One region of the Halalkalibacter kiskunsagensis genome, then DNA from elsewhere that is predicted to be linked to it. Evidence: riboswitches for the same ligand, from Rfam matches in the RefSeq annotation. Region 1 holds a riboswitch; each other region holds the start of a gene.

The links. A riboswitch is a leader RNA that binds a small molecule or an ion and turns the genes downstream of it on or off. The one in region 1 is predicted to bind S-adenosylmethionine.
Region 2: it holds a riboswitch for S-adenosylmethionine, as region 1 does, so the genes downstream of both, SLH51_RS10885 (methionine biosynthesis PLP-dependent protein) here and metK (methionine adenosyltransferase) in region 1, are expected to answer to the same signal.
Region 3: it holds a riboswitch for S-adenosylmethionine, as region 1 does, so the genes downstream of both, SLH51_RS18995 (peptide-methionine (S)-S-oxide reductase) here and metK (methionine adenosyltransferase) in region 1, are expected to answer to the same signal.

Annotation. Positions count from the first base shown of each region.
Region 1 covers NZ_JAXBLX010000008.1:108,172-115,018, reverse strand. The annotation lists gene SLH51_RS06655 (glycosyltransferase family 4 protein) at 71-1,216, shown strand; gene pckA (phosphoenolpyruvate carboxykinase (ATP)) at 1,292-2,872, opposite strand; gene SLH51_RS06645 (hypothetical protein) at 3,175-3,549, shown strand; SAM riboswitch class I at 3,752-3,863, shown strand; gene metK (methionine adenosyltransferase) at 4,025-5,230, shown strand; gene SLH51_RS06635 (DUF1540 domain-containing protein) at 5,509-5,664, shown strand; gene SLH51_RS06630 (gamma carbonic anhydrase) at 5,756-6,283, opposite strand; gene SLH51_RS06625 (alpha/beta hydrolase) at 6,390-6,847, shown strand, end outside.
Region 2 covers NZ_JAXBLX010000015.1:104,105-110,951, reverse strand. The annotation lists gene metH (methionine synthase) at 1-241, opposite strand, end outside; gene SLH51_RS10890 (bifunctional homocysteine S-methyltransferase/methylenetetrahydrofolate reductase) at 280-2,115, opposite strand; gene SLH51_RS10885 (methionine biosynthesis PLP-dependent protein) at 2,112-3,230, opposite strand; SAM riboswitch class I at 3,378-3,483, opposite strand; gene SLH51_RS10880 (hypothetical protein) at 3,575-3,736, opposite strand; gene prsW (glutamic-type intramembrane protease PrsW) at 3,770-4,417, opposite strand; gene SLH51_RS10870 (asparaginase) at 4,514-5,482, shown strand; gene SLH51_RS10865 (YpdA family putative bacillithiol disulfide reductase) at 5,699-6,670, opposite strand; gene SLH51_RS10860 (Glu/Leu/Phe/Val family dehydrogenase) at 6,817-6,847, opposite strand, start outside.
Region 3 covers NZ_JAXBLX010000040.1:15,916-22,762, reverse strand. The annotation lists gene SLH51_RS19015 (TRAP transporter permease) at 1-280, shown strand, start outside; gene SLH51_RS19010 (hypothetical protein) at 610-1,071, opposite strand; gene SLH51_RS19005 (undecaprenyl-diphosphatase) at 1,285-1,803, opposite strand; gene SLH51_RS19000 (alkaline phosphatase family protein) at 1,984-3,468, shown strand; SAM riboswitch class I at 3,629-3,744, shown strand; gene SLH51_RS18995 (peptide-methionine (S)-S-oxide reductase) at 3,836-4,213, shown strand; TPP riboswitch at 4,344-4,456, shown strand; gene SLH51_RS18990 (ABC transporter permease) at 4,519-5,298, shown strand; gene SLH51_RS18985 (ABC transporter substrate-binding protein) at 5,316-6,359, shown strand; gene SLH51_RS18980 (ABC transporter ATP-binding protein) at 6,379-6,847, shown strand, end outside.

The sequences.
Region 1 (6,847 bases):
TGTAAATATTGACTACATTTTTTAGTAAAGTTGAAGTAACAACTTTATTAAAAAAGGGGAGTATCCAACTATGCGTATTGCTATTTTTACTGATACTTACGCACCCGAAATTAATGGTGTAGCCAAAACATTATTGAGTTTAACATCGTATTTGGAGAAGAATCAGGTTGATTTTAGAGTGTTCGCACCGGATGGTAAAACCTCTGTGCCATCAGTTCCTCAAATTGAACGATTTATGAGTTTGCCTTTTCTGTTATACCCTGAATGTCGAATTGCTCTTCCTAATCTCCTTCATATAAAACAATCATTAGACGAGTTTAACCCTACTCTCATCCACATTGCCACCCCACTTAATTTAGGTCTGTACGGTCTTCATTATGGGAAAAAACATCATATTCCTATGGTTGCGTCTTATCATACCCACTTTGATGATTATTTACATTATTATCATATCCCTTTTTTGCAAAAATGGTTTTGGATGTATATGAGCTGGTTTCATCGGCCGTTTCACAAAGTATACGTCCCGTCCGAGAGCACGAAAGCTAAATTACTTGCGATGTCGATACATGATCAAATTGAGCTTTGGGGAAGGGGAGTTAACCATATCCTTTTTAACCCAAACAAAAGAGAGAATGAAATAAGGGAAAAATACAAGATAAAACAAAAAAAGATTATATTATATGTTGGAAGAATCGCCCCTGAAAAAGATATTGATATCGTCATGAACACCTTTGAAGCATTGCCTAAACGATGTAGAGAAGATGCACACTTGCTTATTGTTGGAGATGGTCCACTATTAAAAACAATGTCGAATCATAGAAGTGAACACATAACCTTTACAGGCTTCCTAGAAGGAGAAGTATTAGCAAACGCGTATGCTTCAAGTGACCTCTTTTTATTTCCTTCATCTACTGAGACTTTTGGCAATGTTGTATTAGAAGCCATGTCATCCGGACTACCGATTATTGGAGCGAATGTAGGAGGAGTGAAGCACCTCATCACACATGGAGAAAATGGTTTTTTATGTACTGCTAGAGATGTCTGCTCCTTTGCTGAGCATACAATGCAGATGTTAGAAAATGACCAATTACGTACAAATTTTGGTGTGCGCGCACGTCAATTTGCCCTTACACAGTCTTGGGAAGAAATATTTGCCCGGCTCATTTTGAGTTATGAAGATGTAATTACTATGACGAAACAACAATTTTCAGCATGAAAGAAGAAGGTCTGCCACAACTGCAACTTATGTAAGTTGGTACCAGTGAGGCAGACCTTTTTTGTGTATTTGAATTTACTTTGGACCAGCTTGTTTTATACGGTCGCTAATGTCATTAAATTTTATGAAATTTTGTTTGAAATTAGTAGCAAGTTGTTGTGCTTTTGTATCATATGCTTTCTTGTCTTCCCATGTATTGCGTGGTTGCAGAACTTTGTCGGGCACCCCTGCGCAATGAAGTGGAATATGCAATCCAAAGACAGGGTCAGTAGTCGTTTCTACCGCTCGTAATTCTCCTGATAAAGCAGCTTGAACCATCGCTCGCGTATATTTAAGATTCATTCGTTCGCCTACTCCATAGGAACCGCCAGACCATCCGGTGTTAACAAGATATACGTCAACATTATGCTGGTCAATATTCTCTCCTAACATCTCTGCATAACGAGCTGCTGGAAGTGGTAAAAATGGTGCACCAAAACATGTTGAGAAGGTTGCCTCTGGAGATGTGATGCCACGCTCGGTACCAGCTAATTTACTCGTGTATCCAGACAAAAAGTGGTACATTGCCTGTTCTTTTGTTAGTTTGCTAATAGGCGGTAGAACTCCAAATGCATCAGCTGTAAGAAAGATGATTGTGTTGGGGTGACCTGCTATACTTGGTATTAACGCATTTGGAATGGCCTCAAGTGGATAGGCAGCTCGAGTATTTTCAGTTAGACAAGTATCATGATAATCTGCTTGACTTGTTTGTTTATCTAAAATGACATTTTCAAGAACGGTACCAAACCTAATCGCATTCCAGATTTGAGGCTCTTTCTCCTCCGTGAGATTAATGCATTTTGCATAACAACCACCTTCGATATTAAACACCCCGTTGTTTGACCAACCATGCTCATCATCACCAATTAATGACCGTTGTGGATCTGCTGAGAGCGTTGTCTTTCCTGTTCCTGATAAACCGAAAAATAAGGCTACATCACCTTCATTGCTCGTGTTGGCTGAGCAGTGCATTGAGAGGACATCTTGTTCAGGAAGTAAGTAGTTCATAATGGAGAAAATCGACTTTTTCATCTCACCTGCATATTCTGTTCCCCCTATTAATACAACACGCTCTTCAAAAGACACAATCACAAATGCCTCTGACCTGGTCCCGTCAATTGTCGGATTTGCTTTAAATGAAGGTGCTGAAATAATCGTAAAGGCTTTGTTTTCATTATCACTTCTTACTTCTGTAGGTCTAATAAATAATTGTCGAGCAAACACTTGGTGCCAAGCAAATTCGTTGATTACTTTTAAAGGCAAACGGTATAATTCGTCTGCCCCCGCATATCCATCTGAGACAAATAGTTCCTCTTTACGACCTAAATGATTGATAACTTTATGGTACAAAGAGGTGAAGACCTCTTTCTCAATAGGTTGGTTCACGCTTCCCCAGTCAATTTTGTCTGCCACAGAAGATTCCTTGACAATGAATTTGTCCTTAGGAGAACGCCCTGTATATGCGCCAGTTTCAACACTAAGTGCACCGGTTGAAGTTAAAGTCCCTTCACCGCGTATTAAAGACTTTTCGATTAGGGAAGAGATTGATAGATTAAGATAAACATTTTCTTGCTTCATTAAATTGGCTAATTCTGATTGTAGGCTTATCGTTTTCATTGTCGCAAAATCCTTTCCTTATTAAATGAATTAATTACCACTTTTAATAAAACTTGTTTATTAGTATAACACATTAAGTTTAATAGTCTATACTATTAAAATTTTTTTTAAAATGTGATACTTTTTGATCCTTAATTAAGCTTCTTGAGAGAAACCAATAGGTGCCTATACTGTCATTGGTCCTTTATTTAAGTGGCTTTGTACGTTAAGTGGAAGAATGATGTGTGTATGTACAAATGACGTTCCTATTTCTCAAGTCTGTGCATACGATGTAGGTAAAGAAAGTAAAGGAGGCGTTTGTGTTGGACCAAGTATCGATGCTTGATCTAGCTACCGTTTCTGCAGTGGTTGCAGCTCTTGTAACTGTGATCGGAAATGCTTTTGGAGTTGAGAAGCGGTATCGAGCTCTTTTAGCGATAGGTATAGCCGGTATCCTTTGGTTTATCCCGAGAGAGTGGGGGGAACAAGTCTTAATGGCTTTGATAATCGGATTAACCGCTAGTGGTGTGTATAGTCAAGTTAAACCAAGAGACAATGAAAATGAACTGATGAGGATGCAAATAAAAGAAGACGTAAAACAGGAGCTAGAACGAGAGCAAGAGCGCATGCGTCGTGAGGAATTAAAACGTAAGCTTCAAGAAGATCCTAATCGAAGAAACGATGATACCCCCTATTAGATGCGAAAGGGGGACCATGAGCATACTTTCTAAAGCAATCGCACACACTAAAATGGTAAAGGAACAATGCTATTTGTCAGGGTGCTCAAAAGTATGTTACGTATATGGTGATCCTAAGAGAGTTCCTCTTTATTATGGAACAATTTAGAAGGAACAGTTGACAGTATACGACATGTGCGATATGATATGCGTCGAACGGATACTCTTATCCTGAGTAGGCGGAGGGACAGGCCCGAAGAAGCCCAGCAACCAACACTCGTAGCCATGAGTGAAAAGGTGCTAACCTGCAAGGCATTTGCCTTGAACGATAAGAGGCTAAAGGTAAACATTCAACCCTTTTCCTCTTTGGAAAAGGGTTTTTATCGTTTATACGTCTTTACAGGTAGGTATTTCCCATTCGGTGGGGCATGAGTGCCGTCTCAAAGAAAGACACATGCTAGTAAAGTAGCAGTGTTTAAAGGAGGAAATGATTAGTATGACAGAATTAAAAAGTAGACGTTTATTTACGTCAGAATCTGTAACGGAAGGGCATCCTGACAAAATTTGTGATCAAATTTCTGATGCGATTCTTGATGCGATTTTAGCAAATGATCCAAATGCGCGTGTTGCGTGCGAAACGTCAGTTACAACAGGACTTGTATTAGTAGCAGGAGAAATTACAACAAGTACGTATGTTGATATTCCAAAAATTGTTCGGGAAACAATCAAAGGAATTGGTTATACTCGTGCGAAATATGGTTTTGACTATGAAACGTGTGCTGTGCTCACTTCAATTGATGAACAGTCAGCAGATATTGCACAAGGGGTTGACAAAGCTCTTGAAGCACGTGAAGGCCAAATGACAGATGAAGAAATCGAAGCAATTGGTGCTGGTGACCAAGGTCTTATGTTTGGGTACGCTAACAATGAAACAAAAGAGCTTATGCCTCTACCTATTTCGTTAAGTCACAAAATTGCTCGTCGTTTAACAGAAGTACGAAAAGATGAAATTCTTCCTTACCTTCGCCCTGATGGAAAAACACAGGTTACGGTTGAGTATGATGAAGATGGCAAACCTGCACGTATTGATACAATTGTTATTTCTACTCAGCATCATCCAGAAGTATCGCTTGAGCAAATTCAACGTAACTTAAAAGAATATGTAATTAATCCAGTCGTTCCACAACAATTGATTGACGAGGATACGAAATATTTTATTAATCCAACTGGTCGTTTCGTAATTGGTGGACCTCAAGGGGATGCTGGTTTAACTGGACGTAAAATCATCGTGGATACATACGGTGGTTACGCACGTCACGGTGGCGGTGCGTTCTCTGGTAAGGATGCGACGAAAGTTGATCGCTCTGGTGCATACGCTGCACGATATGTTGCGAAAAACATTGTTGCTGCCGGTCTTGCTGATAAATGTGAAGTGCAGCTCGCTTATGCTATTGGCGTTGCTCGTCCGGTATCCATCTCAATTGATACGTTTGGAACAGGGAAAGTTTCAGAAGAGTCACTTGTTACGCTAGTTCGTGACAACTTTGACCTTCGTCCAGCAGGGATTATAAAAATGCTTGACCTTCGTCGTCCGATCTACAAGCAAACAGCAGCTTACGGTCACTTCGGTCGTACAGATGTGGAATTACCATGGGAGCAAACAAATAAGGCTGCTGCTTTAAAAGAGCAAGCTGGACTATAGGAACATAGAAGAGACAGTCTCATTTTGAGACTGTCTGTTTTTTTTGTAGAGAGTTTAGCTTGGCGGGAAGAAAGAAGGGGAGAGTTCGACTAAGAAGAATGAGCTTTGGGTTTATCTAAACTTGATTTTTACAATAAATGTAATTTCGTGCCGGGAACTAATCGGATAATTGCAGCTGTATACTTGATCCTTTACAAAAGGACATGCAAATAAAGCAAGTCCTTTTGTATGGAGTGTCCCTCTTCTGGTCAAAATGTAAGTAAGAGGGGGTGAGTAAGTTGGCACAAGATGTATTATGTGAAGTAAACAACTGTGTATATTGGGCTCAGGGCAATCAGTGTGATGCAGACAGAATTTATGTAGTAAGTCATACAGGCAAAGAAGCGGAAAAACAAGAAGAGACTGACTGTAAGACATTTGAACCTCAACATTAATTAGTTATAGAAAAGAGCGACGCACTCGCTCTTTTCTATTTCTATTATTGATAATAATAATCAATGTTATTCAAAATAGGCTAAAAATATTCTATTTGCTATTGTTCTCTTTCAATACTTGCTTATAATGTTGTCCTTTTTCAACATATTCACGTCGAATACGCGCCATGTCATCAAGATCTACTTGAGTTAAGTCGCGGATAACTTTAGCGGGCCTACCAAAAGCCATAGAGTGAGCAGGAATCTTTTTTCCCGGGGGGACAAGGCTGCCTGCTCCTATAAAAGCGCCTTCCCCAATCTCAGCTCCATCTAGAACGATTGATCCCATACCAATTAAGGCTTTTTTACGAATTGTACAACTATGTAACATGACTTGGTGACCGACCGTTACATCATCTTCAATAATTAGTGGGTATTTCGGGCTTTGATGAAGCATAGATTGATCTTGAATGTTAACGCGATCACCAATAATTGTAGGAGAAACATCTCCTCGAATAACTGTTTGAAACCAAATACTCGATTTTTCTCCAATTGTAACATCTCCAGAAATAGTCACACCATCCGCAATGAAGGCGCTAGGAGCAATGGAAGGAAATTTATCTTGATATTGATAAATCATGAAGTCACATCCTTTTCGTTTAGTAATAAAATCGCTATACTTATTTTAACGTATATTTGCAGGTCATGTCCTTTTTTCAAATTGATTTGCTAAGGAGGAACGCATTATGTGGAAATGGGAAGTGGCTGATCCAAGAGGTGTCGTTGTTGTTGTTCATGGTGCAGGAGAACACCATGGAAGATATCAATGGCTAGCGCAAAAATGGAATAGTCATGGTTTAGATGTTGTAATGGGGGATCTCCCCGGTCAAGGGAAAACAAGAGGGAAACGCGGGCATATCCAATCATTTAACCAATATTTAGATTCGGTGGAGGAGTGGATTGAGGAAGCTCGAATAAAAGGGTTGCCGGTCTTCTTACTAGGACATAGTATGGGTGGACTTGTTGTCATCCGTACGCTCATGGAGCGAAATAATGCGATGATCGAGGGAGTGATCTTATCTTCACCTTGCTTAGGCTTAAGCGAGCCACCAGCAAAAACAAAAGAGCTTGCTACGAAAATAATGCATCGAATCACACCTGCATTGAGTCAGAATTCAGGAATTCGCTCTGAATTGGTAACACG
Region 2 (6,847 bases), on a different contig from region 1:
CGATATCAGTTGACCCGAATGTATTCGTTTCAATGATGTCTGCACCTGCTTCTAGATAAGCTCGGTGAATCTTTTCAATAACATGAGGAGCTGTTTCATTTAAATACTCGTTACAGCCCTCATACTCTTCTCCACCAAAATCTTCAGCTGTTAAATTGGCTTGCTGTAACATTGTTCCCATTGCACCATCTAAAATAAGAATCTTTTTTTCAAGCTGTTGTTCAAACAAAGACTTAACCATATGTCCGTCCTTTCTACTTTCCGCGTGCTTACTACTAATCATGATCTTCCTTGTAGTATAAGCTTTTTTCCTTCAATATATTGTGTTAACTCCACGGTCATTTCATAGCGCAAAAATGGAGTAATCAAATAAATTCCATTAAAGTACGTAAGGGCTGAATCAATTAACGACTTCGCAATGTTAATCCCTTCAGCTGTTGATGCTTCTTTATTCTCTCCACAAGCCGCCATAGCACGGCGGATATCATCGGTCAGCTTAATGCCAGGCACTTCATTGTGAAGAAATTCGGCATTTCGAGTACCTGTTAATGGCATAATCCCAATATAGATAGGCTCTTTTACGTGCTTTGTTTCACTTGCTAATGCCTCAATTTGTTCCACACTATAAATAGGTTGCGTCATAAAATAATCAGCACCACTCTCAACCTTTTTCACCATCCGTTTAACCGCTTTGTCAAGATGTCTAACATTCGGGTTAAACGCGGCACCGACAGAGAAATTTGCTTTTTGTCCAAGTTCTTTCCCTGAAAACGAAATGCCTTCATTCAATTGTTTAATAAATGAAATGAGTTGAAACGAACTGACATCATACACAGAGGTCGCACCAGGAAAGTCACCAATTTTAGTTGGATCCCCTGTAATGGCTAGGACATCGTCAATCCCTAACGCGTTCAGACCCATTAAATGAGATTGCAACCCAATTAAATTACGATCACGACACGTAACATGTACAAGCGGTCTGACTCCTAGTTGCTCTTTTACCATTGCGCCAAGTGCTAGATTATCGACTCTAGGTGAAGCAAGTGAATTGTCGGCCATTGTCACAGCATCAACCCCAGCCATTTTAAGCGCCTTTGCGCCCTCCATAAATCGTTGAGTGCTTAGTTTTTTGGGTGGATCTAACTCGACAATAACAGATGTACGTTCTTTCACAATTTCTGGTAACGGCGTTTGCTTCCGAGGAATGTGAATCGCTTCTCTCACTCCAACAATCGGCCTAATTGTTTTACTTGTGACTGGTTTCGTTACAGATTTCACTTTTGCAAATGCCTCAATATGCTCTGGTGTCGTCCCGCAACAGCCCCCTAACAACCGTACACCTTGATTAATAAATTGTTCACCCATTGCTTGGAAATAATCAGCATTCGATTGATAGAACACACGCCCATCACGGTAATCAGGTAAACTTGCATTTGGGTAAGCTGATAAAAATGCATCCTTTGGCAAAGGGATTGTTTCAAACGATCGAAGCATATGAAATGGACCAGTTCGACAATTCAGTCCAACAACATTTGCTCCAAGTGCTATAAGTTGATTAAAAGCGTCAGAGACAGCTACCCCACCGTTCATTACGCCAACTTCACCAATTGAAAGGTTGACAATAATCGGTAAATTCGTTAGCTTTCGGGCCAAACTTGTTGCCATTTTTGCTTCCTCTAAATCATAGATTGTTTCAAGTAACAACCCATCGACACCCGCAGTTAATAATTCATTCATTTGCTCCGAAAAAGCAACCTCAATTTCGCGTAAGCTCCACTCTTCAAGCTGAAACCTTCTGATTCCCCCAACTGTCCCGACAACATAAGCTTTCATTTTCGCTGCTTGTCTAGCTATGTTTACTGCCGTCTGATTAATTGTCCGAACATGTTGATCAAGACCGTACTTCTCAAGTTTTAGTTGATTAGCTGCATATGTATTAGTTTGTACTACATCCGCACCAGCTTCAACATATTTTCTATGAGCATTCAAAATTTTATCTGGATCAGTTAAATTCACCTCTTCAAAGCACTGATCAACTCCTTGCTCATACAGCAAGGTCCCCATTGCTCCATCCCCAATTAAAACTTGCCGAGCTAATTGATCTAGTAATTTCATTTGCTCCCCCCCTCTTTAACATACCGGAATGCTTGGTCAAGGTCTGCAATTAAATCTTCAGCCCTTTCTATCCCTACAGAAAACCGCAATAGGCGATTACAGACTCCATTTGCAATCCGAATATCTTCAGGAATATCCATATGTGTTTGCGTAGCAGGATACGTCATCAAGCTTTCAACGCCTCCTAAACTTTCTGCAAAAGATACGAGCTTCAATTGCTGCAAAAACGGGTTCACCCATTGTTCATGCAAAATCCGAAATGAAACCATTCCTCCCTTACCTGGATATAGGACATCCGTTACACATTCTTGCTCATTTAAGTATGTAACGATCGCTTTTGCATTTTCTTCATGTTTATCCATACGAATCGCAAGTGTTTTCATTCCACGAGTTAAGAGATATGAATCAAACGCAGATAAAATAGCTCCAATTCCATTATGATAATATCCAATTCGTTCGCATAATTCTTTTCCTTTTGCAACAATTAGTCCAGCGATCACATCGTTATGTCCACCTAAATACTTCGAAGCACTATGAATTACGATATCGGCTCCATCAACAAGTGGTTGTTGTAACAAAGGTGTGTAAAATGTATTATCGACGATTAATAGCAGTCCGTGTTTCTTTGCAATTTCAACCAAGTCTGGAATGGAAGCTTCTTGCATTAGCGGATTCGTTGGTGTTTCAATAAACAAAGCTTTCGTTTTTTCGGTGATACAATTTTCAAATTGATCAAGTTTCCTCGGATCAGCAAAGGAAAATGTTAACCCCCAGCGATTCCACCCTTGCTCAAATAGTCGGTACGTCCCTCCATATAAATCTTGAGATGCCAATATCTCATCACCTTGTTCAAAAAGAGATAGCACTGTTTGAATGGCAGCCATTCCTGAGCTACAGGCAAATCCTCTATCACCCTCTTCTAATTGAGCTATCGCATTTTCAACTACTTCCCTTGTTGGATTTCCAGTACGAGCATAGTCGTAACCAGTTGACTCACCAATCCCAGTATGTCTATATGCAGTAGAAAAATAAACAGGCGTATTGATTGTCCCAGTCGGATCCTCGGACCTGTTTCCTATTTGAACTAAAATCGTTTCTAGTTTTTCTCGGTTCATCTTTCTTACCTCCAATATTTCAATCAATTCTAGATTTTCTCGCACTCGTAGTCGCTGATTGAGCTATTAATCATCTGATTTGTATTACAAAAAAAACACCTTCACAAAAAATAAGAAGAAGGTGTTTTTTACAAAATCATTCACTTCTTCTTATCTCTCAAGCGAATAAGCTTGATGGAATTAGCACCTGACCTTAAAAAGGCTGGTTGCTGAGACATCCTAGGGCCAGTCCCTCCGTCTCTCTTGATAAGAAATTCAAATTAATTTTTTTTGCGTTGAATCAAAATTACAACAATTCATACAATTTTGCAAGTGAAAATTTCTAGATTTGAAAAGCTGCAACGTTATTCTAATGTTGCATCAACATTTAAATTTTCTTCGTTCCCGCAAACGCAACGTTTAAACCCTGTCTCATACTCTCCATTTTCATTTCGTCTCCCACGTAAAATATATTTCTCTTTACAAACCGGACAACGAATAACAATTCGATAACGTCCTTCTGCCATGATTATCACCCTTTACTCAAATAAAAATATCCATTACTCATCTAGTTGGTGAGCTCTTTTGACCTTATTTAAGGCTACCCACCATAGTATCAACATAAATGGAATTAACCCAATTAAGAAATACATATCAAATACAATCAAAATAGAGTCATATACTCCATGTAATATGATAGGAAAACAAAGGGATAACGTCAAATGTTTCACTCGATGTTGTTCTTCTATCTTAGCTCTCCCTAAATAATACCCCATTATGACACCATACAGAGCATGGCTAGAAACTGGAAGTAATGCTCGACCAAACGCTGTCTCAAGTCCATTAGCAATTAAGTAAAATACATTTTCTAACGTAGCAAACCCTAAAGAAAGCGAAGCACCAAATACTATTCCGTCATAGCGTCTCGCAAAAGTTGCATGTTGATACGCAAAAATCCACAGGAGAAACCACTTAAAAAACTCTTCAACAAATCCATACAAAATAAATGCCCTTGAGAACGGATTAATAAAATATCCTTCCGTCGTAAATGCATATTGCAAAACCATTACTGGAAAAACGAGCAGAACCCCTATTAAAAAAGTTCGAAATACTAGGGTTATTGTACTCGTGTTATAATGGTTACGTAAGTAAAAATAAGATAATAATGCCATTCCTGGAGCGATTGCTGCTGTCACAATTGCAAACAACTTGCTCTTCCTTTCCCAGTGCTTTACTCTTTAAAATTGATAACTAAGCTGGTATTGTATGATATTATGCCATAAATAAAAATCGAGGTGTATATATTGAAAAGAATTCTTGTGTTACATACAGGCGGCACAATTGCCATGCAAGAAAATGAGCAAGGAGCCGTTCAACCAAACTTAATAAACCCATTATATTCCACTATCGAATCGCTATCAAGCATCGCCTCTGTTATCGTTGACGATTATTTGAATATTCCGTCACCGCATATGACCCCTAGTTTAATGATTGATTTGGCAGAACGTTTGAAAGAAAGAGTAAAAGAAGATCAATTAGATGGGATTGTTGTCACACATGGAACAGATACACTTGAGGAAACAGCTTATTTACTTGACCTTTTGCTTGATTGGAATATTCCCGTTATTCTTACTGGAGCTATGCGTTCAAGTAACGAACTCGGCGCTGACGGTCCTCATAATTTAATCGCTTCTGTCAGAGTTGCAGCAAACGAAGATGCACAAGGGAAAGGTGTGCTCGTTGTTTTGAATGATGAGATTCACACAGCAAAAAATGTAACAAAAACACATTCAAGTAATATTGCTACTTTCCAAAGTCCACAATATGGACCAATTGGAATCGTCACAAAACGTGGCGTTTTCTTTCATCACACTCTTTCAAAACGAGAGTGCTACCCTGTAAAGAAGATTACAAAAAAAGTTGCATTATTAAAAACCTACACAGGAATGGATCATTCTATTATCGATGCCATAGCCCAAACACATATAGATGGACTTATTATCGAAGCCTTCGGTCAAGGAAATGTCCCTCCATCGATTGTGCCTGCATTGAATAATTTGATTAACAAAGGCACCCCTGTCGTATTAGTCTCTCGCTGCTTCAATGGTGTCGTTCAAGATATCTATGCATATGAAGGCGGCGGGCGTACATTAAAAGACCTCGGTGTCATTTTTACAAATGGCTTAAATGGGCAAAAAGCAAGATTAAAACTTATGGTGGTATTAGAACAAACAACAGATCGATCGACCATACAGGAATTGTTTTACAAATAGAAAAATCGTAAAGTGATTATTTCAAAAAAGCAATGAGGGAACCGCTGCATCGTAGCAGTCGTTCGACATACAGTGGAGCCATTGCCCTCTTTGAATTCACGTTCATACTTCATTAAATTTTGTTGTTTGTCAATTTTTATTACCTTATAAAAAAGGGATCAAACAGGTAGTTTTTTACCCTTTTGATCCCGGTACATATACTCTGTTATAACAGATTTAAAGCTTTTTATTCGTTTTAATCGCTTTTGCAATGTGTTCTCCGTGGAATCTTCCATTTTCAATAAAGATTTCATTTGCATTATTCCCTGCAGCAATAACACCGGCAATATAAAGTCCTTCTATATTTGTTTCCATCGTTTCAGGATGATATGACGGACGCCCTGTATGTCCATCTACGAAAACGCCCATTTTTCGTAGAAAGGAATGATCTGGGTGGTACCCCGTCATTGCAAATACGAATTGCGCTTTTGCACGACACATCTTTTCTTCTTTTTGATAGATAACTTCATTTTCTCTTATTTCCACTACGTCTGCGTTAAATTCCATCTTTATTTTTTCATGGCGAACGAGTGCTTCAAATTCAGGTAGTATCCATGGTTTAACACTGCTGGAATAGTCACTACCTCGATATAAATTCGTAACACGGGCTCCCGCCTTTTCTAATTCAAGAGCTGCATCGACAGCTGAATTTTTTCCACCTATTATGACAACATCCATATCAAAATATGGATGCGCCTCTTTAAAATAATGGAGAACGTGACTTTGCTTTTCCCCAGGTACATTCATCATATTTGGTGAATCGTAATAACCTGTTGCGATAATAACATTCTCTGCTTCATATTCCGCTAATGTGGTAGCTACGTGGAATTTTCCAGTTTCATGTTTCTTAACTTGTTTGACTTGTTCGTATGCTTGAACACGAATTTCTTTTCTCTTTACAACCTCACGATAATAAACGAGCGCCTGATTACGTTTTGGTTTTCGTTCCTCAATTACAAATGGAACACCACCTATTTCGAGCTTTTCACTTGTGCTAAAAAACGTTTGATGTGTTGGATAACGATGAATAGCACTTACAATATTATCCTTTTCAATCACAAGTGGCTCAAGTCCTTGCTCCATACAAGCGATGGCCGCCGCAAGTCCACAAGGACCCCCACCGACAATAATAACTTCTTCTTTAATCATACATCTACCCTCTTTACACAAAAGAGGGTGACTCAAATTAGATTTCCCGACGTTTATCAGTGTAGAAACGAATAATCATCACCGATGAGTTTCTAATCTGGGTAAAATCCATGTTTAAGTCTCCCTCTTACCTAATTTAATTCAATTTACACCCAGCCTCGAAATCTTGAAGCTTCA
Region 3 (6,847 bases), on a different contig from region 1:
CCCTGAAATCATGATGATTGGCTCAACTGGAAGTATCGCTCTAGCGGTTCTTACAGCATCGTTTGGAATTTACTTCTTAGCTGCATTGGTTCAAGGATGGTTTGCAGGTGCTAGCACAAACTGGATCGTTCGAGGTCTGTTGTTAGTTGCATCATTAACCTTGATCAATTCAAACGTCTATATGGATGTAGTTGCTATTGGTCTAGCTATCATTGCAGTCTTGATTCAAAGAGCTAAAAAAGGAACGGGTGCGGGTTTGCGAACAGATAAAGCCGTGTAAAAAAAGTGAGAAACTCAGCCCAGCGTTCTGTCGGGCTGAGTTGTTATTGTGTGCATAAATAGATTGCTTAAGGCACGAGAATCTTCTAAGACTAAGAGCCGTGACAACGATCATCTCTTTAGAAGACAAAAGGGTGAGACAGGATGTTGCCAGGCACCTTAAAAAAGTCAAAGGGGTAATCGTACTATATTCCAATTTATAGAAATAGATGTTCCCACTAACGGCAACAATCCCATCAATTTCACCTACAATAATTGCTAGTTGGAAGTCATAAATTCAAGCAACATCCATTGCTTTTATTTAACCTTGAATAGTAGATGTATCTTCTTCTAATAAGCATATTGACTATATTGGTTTTGATTTTGAATATCAAATCCCATTTGTCTTAAAAGCTGTTGAGCAGAAGACATACTTTGTTCAGTTTGTTGTTGCCAACTAATAACGTTTTGAATAAAGGGTTTAAATTCATTAGGGGCGTTGTCTCTCATGACGTGTAACCATCTCATTACTTCTTGATCTTCTCTAAGCGCACTGTTGACACATGAAATCAACGTATTAATAATTGAATCATGATATTCACCATTTTGTAATCGTTGTGCAGAACCTACCGCTGTTACTCGGTGGTAAGAAGCGGGAACAAGGTGCTCATGCATTTCGGGATTTCCTTTTAGGTTTTGTGTAGTTGGAATGTGAAATAATTGTGTACTCATTGAACAAACCATTTTTTCTGCGTATAAACTTTGGTCTAAAAGCTCTATAACAGAAGACCAATCTTGGCGATAATAATACATACATTCACCCACTTATTATGAAATTACGATATCATATGTTAGTTAGTGATATTTGCTGCAAGGGGATTTTGCTACAAATCTCTCATATCTATAAAAAGATGTTTTCTATACAGGGAAGGGATATTTCCCAATAACTGTTTTTAGATAGCGTAGAAAAATAGTTAAAAGAAGCCAGGGAATATGTGCTCCTCATAACTATAAAGTGAAATCCTATTATTTTAAGGGGTTATATTTTGAAGCGAACCGGTTAGAAGCTTTATCAGTGAAGATACTTGTGACGATACTAATGAAGGCACTTCCGATTATATCAGATGGAAAATGATGTCCTACCCAAATGCGTGAAAACCCCGTTAACATGGATAGCCCCAACATGATCGACCCGAGAATACGTTCCCGTAGAAAAATCGAAGTAGCTATAGCAAACACAAGCAGTGTATGTTTACTTGGAAAAGAAGAGTCTGTCTTTGAAGGAATAAGAATGCCTACACGGTGTTTCACAAAAGGGCGGGGTTTAAAATACACCAGCCTAATCAACCTATTGATGAACAAGGTAAATACTGCAGATTTAATTGCAGATAGTGCCACTTTTCTGTGTGAATTTTGAAACAACATTAGAATTAAAACAAATATAAATATATAGCGAACCTTGTTTGAAAAAAATATCATTAGTATATCTAATAAAGAATTTCTTCCTGCCAACTGATTGACCTCTCTAAATAGTTTGTAGTCCATTAACTAGTCCCCCTTTATACTGTCGAAGCATATTATTCCCTTTGTAATAAGAAACATGTAGGACACGGAAATGAGAGGGAAGTTAGCACGTAGTGAATTGATATTTTCCTTCATAATTTATTATTATTTTTGCATACTAAAAAATGAACAGTGGGTTTCTTAAGTGAAATTTTAATAAGGATGAAAGGGGTGACTTACATTACTACTTCCAATAAACCAGTTATTATGGTAATGCTTGATACATTGATGGATAAACCGTTACAGCTTGCGTTAAAAGAGGAAACCTTACCTGCTTTTACATACTTTATGGAACATGGGACATATTATTCAAGCGTTGTTGCTCCTTTCCCTACAATGTCAGTAAATGTGGAAAGCACATTGCTCACAGGACATTATTCAGATCAACATGGAATCCCTGCGCTTACATGGTATAGCGAAAAAGAAAATAGGATCATTAATTATGGGACGCACCTAATTGATCAAATGAAACTTGGACTTAGTAAATGCTTGAAAGATACTCTTTACCGATTAAATAATGAACATTTAAATACAAAAGTGAAAACAATTCATGAGGAGTTAAACGAGCAAGGGAAAAAAACTGCTTCTATCAATCCGCTTGTAAACAGAGGGAACGTTCCGCACCAATTAACCATTCCTAGTTTTATCCGGTTCTTCGTTACTATTGATAAGCATATTGAAACGCAGACTGCCACAAAGTATGTCTATGGTCGCTTATCTAGGCTGGATCCTAATGGGAAATACAGCAGTGTTTGGCATAAATATGGTTTTAATAATAAATTCTCCGCTCAAGAATTTACTCATTTAGTCAATAATCATGATATTCCTGATTTTTCCCTAGTCTATCTCCCTGATCATGATAAGAACGTTCATAAACGTGGACCTATGGATACGAAGGGGATTAAGGAAATGGATAAAAACTTACAGACGATGTTGGACTCCTTTCCGACATGGGAAGAGGCACTTGATAATTATATTTGGATTTTGATTGGAGATAATGGTCAATCGGGCATAAAGGATGACAAATCACAAGCCTTTGTTGACCTAAGGAAATTATTACAGCCATTAAAGGTTACAAAATTGAGTAAGGGTGTGCGAAAAGAAGATCAAGTAGTGTTAGCAAACAATTTGAGGTCATGTTTTATCTATTCATTAAATACAGACGATGTACCACTAACAGAGATTGTCGAGAAATTGAAAACAGAGGAACGCCTCGATATGATCTCCTGGAAGATAGATCAATGGATTCATGTTGCTGCGGGTGACAAAAAAGAAAGCTTTCAATTTAAAGAAGGTGGACAAGTAAAGGATGAATTCGATCAAACTTGGGAGATTAGGGGAGATCATTCTATTCTTGATTTAACTATAACGGGAAACGATGTCACTTTCGGTGATTTTCCTGATGCTCTAAAAAGGCTTCATAGCACTCTTCATTCTCATGAAGGAGACTTTGTAGTTATATCAGCAAAACCAGGGTATGAGTTAAGAGGGGAAGTTACTCCTTCTCATGCGGGAGGCGCTAGTCATGGAGGATTTCATAAAAATGATTCTTTGATTCCGATGCTGGTTACAGGGACAGAAACGACACCTGATTTTTTCCGTATGGTCGACTTGAAAAAGTGGATTTTAGACCTTACTAGTTCATAACTTAGCAATCAAAATAAATAACTATTAGGAACAAGAAAGAGCCAACAAAAAGGCAACTTTTATCATTATTTTTAAAATATTACTTGAATTTTAGCTAAGTGGTTGATAAGATTAGTATCAATAAAGTTGTTAAAGAATAAAAAATTAAATAGCGATAAACTTCTTATCCAGAGTGGTAGAGGGACAGGCCCTATGAAACCCGGCAACCATCAAGTCAAAATATTGACTTGAACGGTGCTAATTCCTGCAAAGGTGTTAACCTTTGAAAGATGAGAGCAATGTATTTAATCATACTAACCTCTCTTTAAATTAAAGAGAGGTTTTTTTGAATGGATGAGAGGCTTATCGCTCAGGAGGAGCGATAATAATGGAAAAAGCAGTGTTTGGTGCAAGTGAATTTTTCAGTCAAAAAGCGTTTATTACAGTTTTTCGTGGTATTGAATATGTTCAAATAGGGCATTTAAAACGGGCCAATGTAGATCTAGTAGAAATATGGTTTGATCCTTGGAAAGTATCCTATAACGAATTATTAGATTTGTTTTTTGACTTGCATGACCCAACAATTAGAGAAGGTCAGCAAGTTAAAAATCAATCATTCATTTTCTTTTCTACTATTAATCAATTAACTATAGCTAAACAAAAGAAAAACGAACTAAAACATATTTTAAAAGATGAAATTATTACAGAAATTACCCCAGTATGGGAACATATTAATAGCTTGGAAGAGATCCAACGAATATCTTAATTAAACTTCACATGAAAGAATATTTAAGTTAACTGTGAAGCATTACACGACGAGTAATCTTGTTCAGTTGGAAAGAACGGAATATTGCTGTAATTCAGAATGTGTGTTACGCTTTGAAAGGAAAAATTATGAAAATTAATAGGGGAGCTATGAGGCTGGCTGAGAGGATATCCCGATGAAGATATCGACCCTTTAAACCTGATCTGGGTAATGCCAGCGGAGGGATGTTTATTAGAATTACATGTGAAATGTAAGTCTACACGCCTCTGTGGTGTGTAGGTTTTTTTTTGCGAAAGGAGGTAAACATGGTTTCTTTACGTCAGTTTGTCCGTTCAGCTGCACCTGCGATCAGCGCTATTTTAATTTTTCTCGTGTTATGGGAAGTGGTTGTTAGGTTTTGGGAGATTGAAAACTGGATTTTACCAGCTCCCAGTTTGATTGTTCATACGTTGTTTCAAACGTGGCACCTATTACCGGAACATATTTGGATGACTACGAAAGAGGCGGTGCTTGGATTTTTATTAGGGATTGCAGTTGCGTTAGTGATGGCTTTTATATTAGATATCTCACCGTTTTTACGTAAAAGTTTTTATCCAATTCTCTTATTTTCGCAAACGATTCCTATTATTGCGATTGCACCTTTGCTAATTATTTGGTTTGGGTACGGAATCCTCCCTAAGGTGCTTGTCGTAGCTTTAGTGACTTTTTTTCCGGTTGTCGTTAGTGTAGTTGAGGGGCTGCAATCAAGTGATCGGGATATGATTCGGCTTGTTAGGTCAATGGGAGGGTCATTTTGGCAGGTATTTTATTCTGTTCGATTCCCACACGCGCTTCCTAATCTATTTACAGGGTTGAGAATCGGAGCGACTTATAGTGTGTTAGCAGCTGTTATTTCAGAGTGGGTTGGTGCAAGTTCTGGGTTAGGAATTTATTTAATAAAAGCTCAAAGCTCGTTTGCAACAGACAAAGTCTTCGTTGTTATTGTGATAATTTCACTATTAAGCTGCCTCTTATTTTTAGTTGTTGTTATCCTAGGTAGAGTTATGATGCCGTGGAAACATAAGTCTCACAAATATAAAAAATGAATTAAGGAGAGAATTCGATGTTAAAGAAAGTAAGTACCTTTTTGTTATTGATTATCATGCTCGTTTTAGTTGGTTGTAATCAAGTAGAAGAGCCGAATCAAAGTGAAGAAGTGGAGTCGGAAATCGAATCAGAAGCTGGGGGAGAGGTGCCGGTTGAATCTTCAGAATTAGTTGAAGCAACCTTTATGTTAGATTGGGTACCAAACACGAATCATACCGGTATTTATGTCGCCAAAGAAAAAGGGTTCTTTGAAGAAGAAGGAATTGATTTAACGATTATCGAACCGGCGATGGAAGGTGCTGTACCAATTGTTGCGGCAGGACAAGCCGATTTTGGGGTCGGATCCCAAACTGGTGTGACCATTGCTAGATCAAAAGATATTCCAGTCGTTTCGATCGCTGCTGTGATTCAGGAGCATACTTCTGGCTTTGCTTCTCCAGTTGAAAAAAAGATTACATCACCAGAGGATTTTGAAGGGAAAACATATGGCGGTTTTGGAGGTGCTGAGGAAGAGGCGATTTTGAACACTGTTTTAAATCAGCATCATGTTGATCCTTCTTCGGTAGAAAATGTCATTGTTGGATCAGCTGATTTTTTTGCAAATACGAAGAGAGACATTGATTTTCAATGGATTTTTTATGGTTGGACAGGAATTGAAGCGGAAATTCGCGGTGAAGACATTAATATGATTTATCTTAAAGATATTGATCCTGTCTTTAACTATTATTCTCCTGTTATTTTTAGCAGCGATGCTGTAATTAAAGAGAAGCCTGAACTCGTTGAAAAATTTGTAAGAGCTATGTCAAAAGGATATGAATTTGCGATAGAACAACCAGATGAAGCAGCGGAGATTTTAATTGCTGCTACCCCGGAAACAGATGAAGAACTTATTCGTGCGTCACAAAATTGGCTAAGCCCGCGTTATCAAGGGGGGGCAGAAAAGTGGGGCATTCAAAGTGAAGACATTTGGGATAATTTTTCCTCTTGGATGCTTGAGGCTGGACTAATTGAAATAGAAGTATCGACTGAAGAAGCGATGACAAATAAATTCTTACCTTAATGAGAAATTAGGAGTGTATATGGAACTAAGCATTCGCAATCTGCAGCATTCGTTTGGCGGGGAACCCGTTATTAAAGGAATAAACCTGTATCTTCAAAAAGGAGAGTTTGTTTCATTAATTGGACCAAGTGGCTGTGGCAAAAGTACATTATTTAATTTAATTACGGGCCTTGATATTCCGCATGAGGGAGAAATTTCACTAGATGGTCAGAATATAATTGGGAAACGTGGTTATAGCAGTTACATGATGCAAAAGGACTTATTATTCCCATGGAAAACCGTGCTAGAAAATGTTCTTTTAGGTCCAATGATAACGAAGCAACAAACAGAACAAGTTAAGGAAGAGGCGCTTTCTCTTTTTCCGCTGTTTGGATTAGAAGGATATGAGCATTCTTATCCGGACGTCTTGTCGGGAGGAATGAAACAAAGAGCTGCGTTGCTACGAACCTTTTTGCATAAAAAAGAACTATTGTTATTAGATGAACCTT